3 regions of the Mesorhizobium sp. WSM4836 genome follow, and region 2 is predicted to be linked to each of the others. Evidence: predicted binding sites of a transcription regulator. Region 2 holds the regulator's gene; each other region holds the start of a gene.
What was found. Region 2 encodes PhoB, which activates phosphate uptake and scavenging genes when phosphate is short. Its sites were predicted from a motif close to TGTCATNNANCTGTCAT; they were not measured.

Region 1: a site for PhoB is predicted at 1,513-1,529, ahead of AC0L2P_RS12855 (esterase-like activity of phytase family protein). Genes of this name have one in related genera too.
Region 3: a site for PhoB is predicted at 2,919-2,935, ahead of ugpB (sn-glycerol-3-phosphate ABC transporter substrate-binding protein UgpB). Genes of this name have one in related genera too.

Annotation. Positions count from the first base shown of each region.
Region 1 covers NZ_JBVVQF010000009.1:8,073-12,525, reverse strand. The annotation lists gene AC0L2P_RS12855 (esterase-like activity of phytase family protein) at 1-1,411, opposite strand, end outside; gene AC0L2P_RS12850 (TIM barrel protein) at 1,649-2,638, shown strand; gene AC0L2P_RS12845 (sugar ABC transporter substrate-binding protein) at 2,679-3,737, shown strand; gene AC0L2P_RS12840 (sugar ABC transporter ATP-binding protein) at 3,795-4,453, shown strand, end outside.
Region 2 covers NZ_JBVVQF010000028.1:60,519-64,971, forward strand. The annotation lists gene pstA (phosphate ABC transporter permease PstA) at 1-720, shown strand, start outside; gene pstB (phosphate ABC transporter ATP-binding protein PstB) at 717-1,520, shown strand; gene phoU (phosphate signaling complex protein PhoU) at 1,553-2,260, shown strand; gene phoB (phosphate regulon transcriptional regulator PhoB) at 2,277-2,966, shown strand; gene AC0L2P_RS27230 (ROK family protein) at 2,976-4,220, opposite strand.
Region 3 covers NZ_JBVVQF010000024.1:38,280-42,732, forward strand. The annotation lists gene ugpE (sn-glycerol-3-phosphate ABC transporter permease UgpE) at 1-571, opposite strand, end outside; gene ugpA (sn-glycerol-3-phosphate ABC transporter permease UgpA) at 580-1,464, opposite strand; gene ugpB (sn-glycerol-3-phosphate ABC transporter substrate-binding protein UgpB) at 1,546-2,856, opposite strand; gene AC0L2P_RS24870 (putative bifunctional diguanylate cyclase/phosphodiesterase) at 3,151-4,453, shown strand, end outside.

The DNA of each region.
Region 1 (4,453 bases), on a different contig from region 2:
CGGCCTTGTAAGGCGCGCCGACCTGGAAACCATCCTGGGTAAGGAAGTCGTTATCGTTGGCGACGAACAGGAAATAGTCGTCGGGTAGCTTCGGGTCGAGCACGCTCACCACCGACATCGCCTCCCACTTTTCCGAGAGGTTGTCGCGGTCGTTGGGGGCGCCATTGTGTAGGCCGAAGCGGCCGAGCTCACCCTTGTCGTTGACGTCGATGAACGGCGTCAGCTTGGCCGGCGTCACCGACGGGTCGAGCACGCCTTTGGGCGCGACCGGCTTGTCGGCGGCGTCAAAAGGGCTACCGGCGATGTCAGTCGCGGCGGAGACGTCGACGATGTCGATCTCGCGGTAGAGCGAGGTGTCGCCCTTCAGGCCTTGGCCGTTGTTGCTGTCGCGCGCCATCATCAGGAAGGCATTTGCCGACAGCGCCACGATCTCGCTCTGCGCCGCCACCTTGGTCTTGCCCTTGGCATCGGTGAACACCGGCAGCGGCACGACATATTCATGCCCCAGCTTAAGGTGGGCAGGGTCGGAGACGTCGTAGACCAGCGCCCTCGTGTTCTGGCGCGTAGCGGGCGAATCGCCGCCATCCTGGCGCGGCGCCGACTGCAATACGGCGACCAGGAACTTGCCGTCCGGCGTCAGCGCCATGCCTTCGAGGCCCTGGTTGTTCTGGCGGCCGGTTTCGGGATCCTTCGGATCTGGCTCGGCGGCACCAGGTCCCGGATTGTTCGAGGCAAAGTTTGGCGTGCCCTGGCGCATCGGCACCAAGGCGGCCGGCGGCTGGGTCGCGGACATCAGATGGCCATCGGCGGAGAAGCGGTAGATGTTTGGGCCGTATTCGTCCGAGATGAACATGGTGCCGTCGGGCAAGCGCGCGATCGCCTCTGTGTCGAGCGCGAGCTTGCCATTGGCTTCGGGCAGCAGCGGCATTTCGTCGGTGGCGGCGCGCACGCCGTTGAGCGGATCGAGGCCGGTGGCGTCGGCGCCCTTGTCGTCGGTCAAAAGCATGGTGTCGGCAAGCGTCGCCTTGAGGCCCGACTGTTCCTGGCCGGCGGTAGGCACTGCACCCGGCGCGATCGGGGCGAACTCGATTGTAATCGTATTGAGGCGCGGCCGGTAATCGGTGGTGCCAACGACATTATAGCCGCGGTCCGGCAACAGCCACAACGAGCCCTTGTAGCCGTCGGCGCCATGCGTCCACCCGGCAGCGTCGATCGCCATGCCTGAGCCGGAGCCGAACGTCTCGCCGAACTTGTCCTTCTGGCTGGCCGGGATGCGGCCGACGCCGACCAGCCCCTTGCTGACGAAGCTGACGCCGCCGACGGTCGCGGCGTTTTCAGCCAAGGCCGGCGTCAAGGCGGTGAACATCGCCAGGGCGACGGCGAGGGACGCGGTTCGGTGCAGGTTTTTCATGGAAATCCTCTTTGAGACAAAAGCTGTCGGGATGTGAAAAAGCGCCGCGTCGTATCGAGGATGCCGCGAAAGCCTTCGGAGAAGCGATCTAGGACGCGAACATGATACTTGCGTGACAGGGCCGCTTGCTTGTCCCGCTTGGCCTAGGTATGGCGAAATTCGTCGGCGCCGAGCGAGCAATTAACAACTTTACAAATAATCATTCTTGTGTAAAGTTATGGCAATGAAAGGTTCCCGATGACAGCCTATCGTTTCGCCACCCGCCTCAATTCCTTTGCCTCGCGGCCGCAGGCGGAGTGGCCTGATCTTGTCGGCAAGCCGTCCATGCTGCAGATGGCGGGGCGTGCGGCGAAGGTTGCGGAGTTGACCGATCTCGACCTCAACTTCCCCGACCATGTCGATGAAAAGCCCGCCGAAATGGCTCGCAAACTCAGCGATCTCGGGCTTTCCATCAATGGTTTCGCCATGCGCTACTACTCTAACCCGGCGTTCAAGCTCGGGGCCTTCACCAATTCGGATCCTGCTGTTCGCCGCGAAGCCATCGACCTGACCAAGGCCGGCATCGACGCCACCCGCAACGCCGGCGCCAGCCTGATGACGCTGTGGCTCGGACAGGATGGCTTCGACTACGCCTTCCAGGCCGATTATGCGACGCTCTGGCAACACGAAATCGATGGAATTCGTGAAGTTGCAGCGCATGATCCGGATTGCCAGATCAGTCTGGAGTACAAGCCCAACGAGCCGCGCTCCTACAGCCTGATACCCGACGCGGCGACGACGTTGCTGGCGATCCGCGAGATCGGCCTGCCCAATCTCGGCGTCACCCTCGACTTCGCCCATGTGCTCTATGCCGACGAGCAGCCGGCCTTTGCCGCAGCTCTCGTGGCGCGTCATAGCAAGCTGCTCGGCGTGCATCTCAACGACGGCTACGCCAAGCGCGACGATGGCTTGATGGTCGGCGCGGTGCATACGCTGCAGACGATCGAGCTGCTCAGGCAGATCCGCCGCGACGGCTACGCGGGGGCAATCTACTTCGACACGTTCCCAGACATGACCGGGCTCGACCCGGTCCACGAATGCGAAGTCAACATCGCCACTGTCAAGCGCATGCTGCGCGTCGTCGATCGGCTGGACGGGGACAATCGCCTGTCCACTGCCGTCGACCGTCAGGATGCGGTCGCCTCGCAGGCGATTATCCAGGAAGCCATGCTCGGGCCGGACAGCTGAGGCCGGCGCCATCACCGTTTTTCAACAAGGGAGGAAGACCATGAAATTTCTGTTTGCCACCGCCACTGCTGCCTTGATGGCGCTGTCCATAGGCTCGTCGTTTTCCGCGGACCTCGCGCCGCTCAATTCCGACACCGAGAAGGATCGCATCGACTGGTCGCAGCTCGAGGCCAAGTTCGGTGCGTTCCCCAAGCTGCCCGACGACACCAAGGCGGGCGCCGTCTCCAAGACGCTGACCAACGAATACTGGCGCTCGCTGGGTGAGGGCTACAAGTCGTTCGGCGACCGCGTCCCTGTCCCGATCGTCTACCAGGCGGCACAGAGCGAGGGCGACCAGCTCGGCCAGCTCACCATCGCCGAAGGCCTGGTCACACAGGGCTACAACGTGCTGCTCGTTTCTCCGCAGACCGACTCCAACCTGCAGCCGATCATGGAACAGGCCAAGGCCGCCAACGTGCCGGTGGTCAACGTCAATGACGCGGTCATCCCGCAGGCCGAGCACTATGTCGGCAATGTCCAGCGCGACAATGGCGTGCGCGTCGCCAAATGGTTCATCAAGAACCGGCCGGATGGCGGCAAGGTCGCCATCGTCGAAGGCCAGGCCGGCGTCTATGCGGCCGTCCAGCGCACCGACGGCTTCAAGACCACAATCACCGAAGCCGGCAAGTTCGACGTCGTCGCCAGCGTCCCCGGCAACTGGGATCGCCAGACCTCCTACGACGCGGCCACCAACATCCTGCAGCAGCACCCCGACCTGATCGGCTTCTATGCCAACAATGACGGCATGGCGCTGGGCATCGTCGAGGCGGTCAAGGCCGCCGGCCTGCAGGACAAGGTCGCGGTCTTCGGCACCGACGGGATTTCCGACGCCTATGCCTCGATCCGCGCCGGCGAGCTGACCGGCACCGTCGATTCGTTCCCGGTGCTGACCGGCGAGGTGGCGCTGGAATCGGCGCTGCGGCTGGTGGCCGGGCAGAAGCTGCCGCGCGTCGTCGCCACGCCGCAGGCGCTGATCACCAAGGACAATGCCGACCGTTACTCCGGCGACGGCGACGCCGTGCGCAAGGCGCTGCTCGAGGACGCGGCTGCGGGCCAATAGAGCTGGGGCGGCGGGTGCCGGCCTTCGGTCGGCATTCTTGCCGGGAGAACTGAAGCAATGTCAGCGCGGCTGCAATTCGAGGGCATTTCCAAAGTGTTTCCGGCCGTGCGGGCGCTGAGCGATGTGTCCTTTTCGGTCGGCGCCGGCGAAATCCATGGCTTGCTTGGCGAAAACGGTGCCGGCAAGTCGACGCTGCTGCGCATCCTGTCGGGAGTCTACCGGCCGACGGCGGGAAGCGTGCTGATCGACGGCAAGCCGGTGACGCTGAACAACCCGGTCGCGGCGCGCGCCGCCGGTGTGGCGATGATCCATCAGGAATTACAGCAGGTGCCGCGCCTCAGCGTCGCCCAGAACATGTTTCTCGGCCATCCGCTGACGCGCGGCGGCGTCTTCGTCGCACGGCGCGAGCAGGAACGCCGTGCTGCGGAAGCCCTCGCCGCCATCGACCCGACCATCGATCCGGCAGCCCCGCTCGGCAGCCTGAAGGTGGCGCAGCGGCAGATCGTCGAGATCGCGCGGGCGCTGCTCGACCGCGCCAGGATCGTGGCGATGGACGAGCCGACGTCGAGCCTGACGCCGAGCGAGTTCGAACGACTGGCCGAGGTGATTGCCGGTCTGGCGCGCGACGGTGTCGCCGTCGTCTATGTCTCGCACAAGCTGGACGAGGTGTTCGGCATCTGCCAGCGCGCCACTATCATGCGCGACGGCGCCGTGGT
Region 2 (4,453 bases):
ACAGCCGGGCTTTCGCTTGCGGTCTTCACCGAGATGACGCCACCACCGGGCGAAGCCGGCGGCCTGCTCAATGCCATCGCCGGCAGCCTGCTGATGACGATCATCGCCGTTGTCGTCGGCACGCCGATCGGCGTGCTGGCGGGAACCTACATGGCCGAGTATGGACGCTTTTCGCGCATCACCACTGTCGTCCGCTTCATCAACGACATCCTGTTGTCGGCGCCCTCGATCATCATCGGCTTGTTCGTCTATGAGTTGATGGTGCGGCCAATGGGGCATTTCTCGGCCATTGCCGGTGCCGTTGCGCTTGCCATCCTGGTCATTCCGGTGGTCGTGCGCACCACTGAAGACATGCTCAACCTGGTGCCGAACGCGTTGCGTGAGGCCGGTGCCGCGATCGGCGCGCCGCGCTGGGTGGTGATCCGTTCGGTCGCCTATCGCGCTGCGTTGTCCGGCATCGTCACCGGTATATTGCTGGCGATAGCACGCATTTCCGGCGAGACGGCGCCGCTGCTCTTCACCGCACTCAACAACCAGTTCTGGAGCAGCAATGTCAACGCGCCGATGGCCAGCCTGCCGGTGACCATTTTCCAGTTCGCTCTCAGCCCTTACGAGGAATGGCAGCAACTGGCGTGGACCGGCGCACTCATAATCACCCTGACGGTTCTTGGCTTGAGCATCCTCGCCCGCAGCCTTACCGGACGCAGAGAGGACAGATGACACAGATGTTGTCCCCAGACATGACGATGACCGAAACGGTCGCCGAGAAGACGAAGATCGAGGTCAAGAACCTCAACTTCTACTACGGTCAGAGCAAGGCGCTGAAGGACATCAGCCTGTCGCTGCCCGAGCGCAGCGTCACGGCCTTCATTGGGCCTTCGGGCTGCGGGAAATCGACGCTGCTGCGTGTGTTCAATCGCATCTATGAGCTCTACCCGAAACAGGCCGCCGAGGGCCAGGTGCTGCTCGACGGCAAGAACATTCTCGACCGATCGCAGGATCTCAATCTGCTGCGGACCAAGATCGGCATGGTGTTCCAGAAGCCGACGCCGTTCCCGATGTCGATCTACGAGAACATCGCCTTCGGCGTCAGGCTCTACGAGAATCTCGGCAAGTCCGAGATGGACGGCCGCGTCGAACAGGCGTTGAAGCGCGCCGCGCTGTGGAGCGAGGTCAAGGACAAGCTCAACGCCAGCGGCTTGAGCCTTTCCGGCGGCCAGCAGCAGCGGCTCTGCATCGCCCGCACCGTGGCCGTGAAGCCGGAAGTCATTCTGCTCGACGAACCGGCTTCGGCCCTCGACCCGTTGTCGACGGCCAAGATCGAGGAACTGATCGACGAATTGCAAGCCGACTACACGATCGTCATCGTCACCCACAACATGCAGCAGGCGGCGCGCGTGTCGCGCCAGACCGCCTTTATGTATCTGGGCGAACTGGTCGAGTTCGACCGGACCGAGAAGATCTTCACGTCGCCCCGCGAGAAGCGCACGCAGGATTACATCACCGGCCGCTTCGGCTGAGCCGTTTCAATCATGCATATGGGGACAGGACCATGGGCGAACACACAGTCGCTTCTTTCGACGAGGATCTCGGGCAGATCAGCAAGCTGATCCGCGACATGGCCGACCTCGCCGGTTCGATGGTCGGCGGGGCGACCAAGGCGCTGTTGAATTCCGACAACGTGCTGGCGCAACGCGTCGTTTCCGACGACGCCATCATGGATGCGCGTCAACGCGAACTGGACGACCGCGCCATCACCCTGATCGCCAAACGCCAGCCGATGGCCCACGATCTTCGCCATGTGATCGGAGCGATCCGCATGGCCGGCGACCTTGAACGCATCGGCGACCTTGCCAAGAATATCGCCAAGCGTGTGAGTGCGGTCGGCCTCAGCGTCACGCCGCGCGACCTGTCGCATTCCATCGATGCGATGGCGCAGCTGGTGCTCATCCAGGTGCAGGGCGTCATCGAGGAATATGCCGCAGGCGATGCGGCCGCGTTGGCCAAGCTACGCGCCGCCGACGAGCGCATCGACGTCAAATACACGTCCGTGTTCCGCGAGCTGTTGACCTACATGATGGAAGATCCCCGCAACATCACCGCTTGCACGCACCTGCTGTTCTGCGCCAAGAATCTGGAGCGGATTGGCGATCATGTCACCAACATCGCCGAAAATGCGTATTACGTGCTGACAGGCGAGCAATTGCCGGTCAATCGTCCGAAGCAGGACGAAACGACAATATCCGCACCGGTGACGTGATGGGGGTGCCCAACCGATGATCGCACCACGCATAATGGTGGTGGAGGACGAGGAGCCGTTGGGTGTGCTGCTCCGCTACAACCTCGAATCCGAAGGCTACCAGGTCGAGGTGGTGACACGCGGCGACGAAGCCGAGATCCGTTTGCAGGAGAATGTGCCCGATCTTCTGGTGCTCGACTGGATGATACCAGCGGTTTCCGGCATCGAGCTCTGCCGCCGGTTGCGGGTGCGCCCCGAAACCGAGCGGCTGCCGATCATCATGCTGACCGCGCGCGGCGAGGAGAGCGACCGGGTGCGCGGCCTTTCGACCGGCGCCGACGACTATCTGGTCAAACCGTTTTCGACACCGGAATTCATGGCCAGGGTCAAGGCGCTGCTGCGGCGCGCCAAGCCGGAAGTGTTGTCCAGCGTGCTGAAGGTCGGCGACATCGTGCTCGATCGGGAATCGCACAGGGTCTATCGCAAGAAGAGCGAGATCAGGCTCGGGCCGACCGAATTCCGGCTACTCGAATTTATGATGCGGCATCCGGGCCGCGTCTTCTCGCGTAGCCAGTTGCTCGATAATGTCTGGGGCGAGACGATCTATATCGACGAACGCACCGTCGACGTGCATGTCGGGCGGCTGCGCAAGGCCGTCAACAACGGCCGCATGCCCGATGTCATCCGCACCATCCGCGGTGCAGGTTATGCGATCAGGGAAGATTGACCCGCCGGGTCAGGCTACGTTCTTTCTCATGCCGGGCCTCATTTGCGCGCCCGGCGCGAAAATCTCCTGGTCGACAAAGCTTAACGCCCGCATGGCACAACCTTGGCGGATCAGCGGCAATTCGTTCGGCTCGGTATCGAAGGAGATCGAAGCCGAATGCTGGCCGCCGGCGGTCTGGGCGATTGCCTTGCGCAAGGCCGGCTCGATCAGATCGAAAGCGGCGGCACTGGCGCCGACCATCGCGACCGGCGCCGGATCGATCAGCGCGAACAGCGAGCCGAGACCGAAACCCAGCGCTTCGCCGGCCTTGCGGTAGGCCTCGCGTTCCGGCCCATCCTTCTCGCGCGCCCGGGCCGCCAGCGTGCGCATGTCGGCGTCGCTGACGTCGGCGACCGGTTCGCTGTCTTCGCTCATCTGCCTGGCGTTGCGCCAGATGGCGTAGTTGCCGGCATAGGCCTCGATGCAGCCGCGCCGCCCGCACCGGCAGAGCGCGCCGCCCGGACGATGGATCATGTGGCCAAACTCGCCGCCCGAGGAATGCGTGCCGGTGAACAGGTCGCCCTTGAGCACCAGCCCCATGCCGATGCCGTGCGAAAGCAGGATGGCGATGAAGTCGTCGCGATAGCGATCCGGATCGCGCCAGCGCAAAGCCACCGCCATCATATTGCAGTCGTTCTCCACCGTGGCCGGGATGCCGAATTCATCTTCCAGCATGTCGGCAAAGGCGATGTCGGTCTGCGGCGTGATCGGCGACCACAGCATGGCGCGTGCAGGGGAGTCGGTAATGCCCTGGATAGCCAGGGCAATGCGGGCGACACTGCGGACGTCAAGGTCTGGATCCTTCAGCCGGCGCCGGACGATGGCCATGCATTCGCGGATCAGCTCGTCGCGCGCCATCGTCAGCGTATCCAGCCGGCGCTGTTCCTCGGCGACCACCTGTCCCGCATAGTCGATGATGGCGGCCGACAGGAAATTTAGCGACAACACCACGGTAAGTACCGCCGCAGCTTCCGGGTTGAGGGCGAGGCCGACCTGCGGGCGACCGCGTTTCAACGAAACGGACTCGCTTGCCTTGCTCTCGGCAAGGATGCCTTCCCGTATCAGGTCGGAGGAGATCGCCGATATGGTCGAATGGCTGAGGCCGGTGGTTGCGGCGATCCCCGTACGCGATGGCTGGCCGGCCCGGCGCACCGCCGAGATCACCATCGCCCGGTTGCGCCGGCGCAAATCGTCATGGCGGATTCCGACCGACATCGTTTGCTTTCCTCCCGGTTGCCGCGGCCGCTCATGAACCGGAAGCCGTCGGTAATGTCCGACAAACAGCGTCAGATGGAGACAACAATGTCAGATGCAGGTGGCGCTGTCATCGTTTATTCCGACACTCGAAAAAATTCGTAGGATCACAAAATCCATCAGAAATCGATGTTGACAGCAGCCGGAGATCGAGCCTTTGTGCCGGCCTTCTGGTCAGTTTGGATCGCGCCATT
Region 3 (4,453 bases), on a different contig from region 2:
CGAAAAAGAAGCGCCATGGACCGGCACCGTCGACACGCCCCGCCTCGACCAGTTCGCCCGGGATGGTCATGAAGAACTGGCGAAACAGCAGCGTTGCCGTGGCCGAGGCGATCAGCGGGATAATCAGGCCGGCATAGGTGTCGATCATGCCGAGATCGACCATCACCTTGTAGGTCGGCAGAATTCGCACCTCGACCGGAAGCATCAAGGTGATGAAGATCAGCCAGAAAAAGGTCATGCGCAGCGGAAAGCGGAAGAACACGATCGCGTAGGCCGACAGGATCGAGATGAAGATCTTTCCGACCGCGACGCCGAGCGCGGTGATCGTGGTGTTGAGGAGCAGCCTGCCGACGCTGACCCCGCCGATACGACCGATGCCGCCGAACAGCGCCTCGCGGTAATTGTTCAATAGCTGGCTGCCGGGCAAGAGCGGCAGCGGCGGCCTGAGGATCGTTTGCAGCGTGTGTGTCGAGGCAACGAAGGTGTAGTAGATCGGAAAAGCCACGACCAATATGCCGAGGATGAGCACGGCATGGGCGATGAAGGTGCGGAGCGGGGACTGGCCGATCATCGCTGCCCTCAGCCGTAATGGATTTTGCGTTCCACATAGCGGAACTGGATAGCTGTGAGCGCAATGACGATGGCCATCAGGATGACCGACTGCGCCGCCGAGTCGCCCAGGATCAGATTGACGAAGCCGTCATTGTAGACCTTGTAGACCAGCGTCTCGGTCGTCTTGCCCGGCCCGCCGCCGGTGACGGCATGAACGATGCCAAACGTGTCGAACAGGGCATAGACGGTGTTGACGACCAGCAGGAAAAAAGTTGTCGGCGCAAGCAGCGGGAAAACGATGGTCCAGAAGCGCTTGGTTTCGCCGGCGCCGTCCATGGCCGCCGCTTCGATCAGCGTTTTCGGCACCGCCTGAAGGCCGGCGACGAAGAACAGGAAGTTGTAGCTGATCTGCTTCCAGGCAGCAGCCGACACCAGCAGGATCATGGCGTGGGTGCCGTTGAGCAGCGGGTCCCATGCGATGCCGAGGCTCCTCAGCAAATAGGCCAACGAGCCGATCGAGGGATTGAACAGGAAAAGCCAAAGCATGCCGGCAATCGCCGGCGCCACGGCGTAAGGCCATATCAACAGTGTGCGGTAGAGACCTTTGCCGCGCACGGCCTTCTCGGCCATGACCGCGAGCAGCAGGGCCACAACCATGGCAACGATCGCGGTCGCAAGCGAGAACACCACTGTGACCTTGATCGAGTTGAGGTAGGCCGGATCGGCCAGCACCTTCCGGAAATTGGCAAACCAGACGAACCTGCTCTTCAGCCCGAACGGGTCTTGCCTGAGCATCGACTGGTAAAGCGCCTGACCGGCCGGCCAGTAGAAGAAAACCAGGGTGATGGCGAGTTGTGGCGCCACCAGCAGGTAGGGCAGGATCTTGTTGGGAAAGACGACGCGTGGAGACAGGCTGATTTCCCTCGCTATCCAGGCATCGCCCACGCGCGCTCGCGTGGGCGATATGCCAACCGACTAACCGAGATGATCTCGTTAGTTGTCCAGAGCTTCCTTGATTGCGGCGTTGCCGCGCGCGACCGCATTGTCGAGTGCCTGTTGAGCGGTTTGCTGGCCGGCCAGCATCTTCTCCAGCTCCTCGTTCTGGATATCGCGCACCTGCGGCAGATTTGGCAGGCGCACGCCCTTCGAGTTGTCGGTCGGCGACTTTCCGATCATCTGCAGGATGGGTGTCTCGCGACCGGGGTTCTTGTCATAGAAGCCTGATTTCTTGGTCGCCTCATACGCGGCGAGCGTCACAGGCAGGTATCCCGACTTCTGGTGCAGATATTCCTGCACATCGGTCTTGGACAGATAGGCAAAGAAGGCGGCGACGCCCTTGTATTCCTCGTCCGACTTGTTGCCGAACACCCACAGGCTGGCACCGCCCGGCGTGGTGTTCTGTGGTGCGCCCTTCGCGTCGCTGTCGTACGGAAGCTGGCCGATGCCATAGTTCATGCCGGACTTGACGATATCGCCGAGGCCGCCCGACGATTCGGTGAAGATGCCGCATTCGCCGGCGAGGAATATCTGCTTGGCTTCCGAGGTGCGCCCGCCATACTTGAACGTGCCGTCCTTGGCCAGGTCCGCGAGCGCCTGGAAGTGGTTGACGAAAATTGGCGCATTGATCTTGAGTTCGACATCGCCGCCGGCCAGGCCGTTCTGCTGAGTGGCCCAAGGCACGTCATTCCACGCCGCGAAATTCTCCAGATGGATCCAGGTCAGCCAGGTCGAGGTATAGCCGCAAGGGGCGGCGCCGCTCGTCTTGATCTTCTTGGCAGCTTGCCACACCTCGTTCCAGGTCTTGGGCGGGCTGTTCACGTCGAGGCCTGCCTTCTGGAAAATGTCCTTGTTGTAGTAGAGGATCGGCGACGAGGAGTTGTAGGGGAACGACAGCATGGTACCGTCCGGCTTCGAATAATAGCCGACGATGCCGGGCAGATACTGGCTCTTGTCGAAAGTCATCCCGGCGCCGCTCATCACATCGGCCACCGGCTTGATCGCCCCCTCGGCTGCCATCATCACGCCGGTGCCGACGTCGAACACCTGGAGAATATCGGGCGCCTGGCCGGCGCGGAAAGCGGCGATGCCGGCATTCAGCGTCTCAGGATAGGTGCCCTTGAACACCGGAACGAGCTCATAGTCGCTCTGGCTGGCGTTGAAATCCTTGGAGATCTTGGCGACGACCTCGGCGTTGGCGCCGGTCATGGCGTGCCACCAGCTGATCTGCGTGACGGCGAAGGCGGAGGTGGTGGAAAGCAGGGTCAAGGTGGCGGCAACACCGGCCGCGAAGCCGAAGAACTTCATGTTTCATCTCCCGTTGTAATTGGCGAAAGGGGGCACTCTCGCAAAGCCAATATGTGGCGCTGATGACAATCGGACAACGGTTTTGTTGCAGGTCAATGAACATCGTTTCCGGCTAATGTGCGCTCGCTAACGAAAGCGGCACCAGGGAATGCATCACCGCCTTCGCGGCGGAGCGCATCGGTTTTCCCCCGAAAAGACCCGCCGCATGGCCCACGGGTTAACCATTCGTTAAAATCTCCAAGAGCTAATCGGTCACACCTCCCCTGTTAGTTTTGGCAGACCGAGTGAACCAGGATGCTGACGGTCTATAATTGTATTGTAAGTCAGCACGACCTGAGACTGGTTGCGCTTGCCGCACTCGTCTGCGGAATTTCTTGCTTCTCAGCGGTTAATCTCCTTAAGCATGTCGGCCGATCGACCGAGCGAAACCGGCTTGCCTGGCTGACGATCGCCGCGGCCTCGACCGGATTCGGCATATGGGCGACGCATTTCATCGCAATGACCGCGTTTACGCCGGGAATACCGAACGCATACAATCCGGGATTATCCGCCTTTTCGCTTGCCGCCGCCGTCATCCTGACCGCGCTTGGGATGTGGGTCGCCACTTTGCGCCGCGGCATCGACCATTTCCTCGTCGGCGGCGCCATTCTGGGCGGCGCCATCGCGACGATGCACTACATCGGCATGGCGGCTTTCGAGGTCGAAGGCCGGGTCGTATGGAACCTGCTCCTCGTCGCGATATCGCTTCTGGCCGGCGTGACCCTTGCGGCACTGGCCCTCCTTGTCGTCTTGCGCCGCCCGTCAGCGCTCGCGACTCTCGGCGGCGCCGCGCTTTTGACGCTGGCGATTTGCAGCTTGCATTTCATCGCGATGGCCGCGGTGTCGATCATTCCGGATTCCTCGATTGAAATATCGGAACATTCCATCGAGCCAATTTCGCAGGCTTTTGCCGCAGCGGTCGCCAGCCTGGTAATCCTTGTGCTGTCGGGTGCCGCGCTGTGGATCGACCTCCGCTTTCGCCGCCAGAAGCTCGAGGCCGACCGTATGCACGATCTCGCCAATGCCGCGGTGGAAGGTCTGATCGTTTGCGATGGCACCCGCATCGTCAGCGCCAATGACAGTATGGCGAAGCTGACCGGAACAGCGACAGCCACCCTCAATACGATGCAATTCGGCGAGCTTTTCGACGGACAGAGCGCAGCCGGTATGTCCGGCTTCGGCGAACAGGCGCAGGAAGCGAAACTAAGGGGCAGCGACGGCACGACAATCCCTGTCGAGCTGATCACCAGGAAGATCACCTACTGCGGCAGGCCGCATACGGTGCTTGCCGTTCGCGACATCCGCGAGCGCAAGAAGGCGGAAGAAGAGATCCTCCGCCTCGCGCATTTCGATCCACTTACCAGGCTTGCCAACCGGCGGAGCTTTTCTTCCCGGCTGGAAGCAGAATTCGCCTCGATGGATCGTGGCGGCAAGGATGGATATCTGGCGCTCCTGCTGCTCGACCTTGACCGATTCAAGCAGGTCAATGACGTCTACGGCCACGCCGCCGGAGACGCCATGCTTCAGAAGTTGGCGCACTGCATTTCCGGCATCCCGC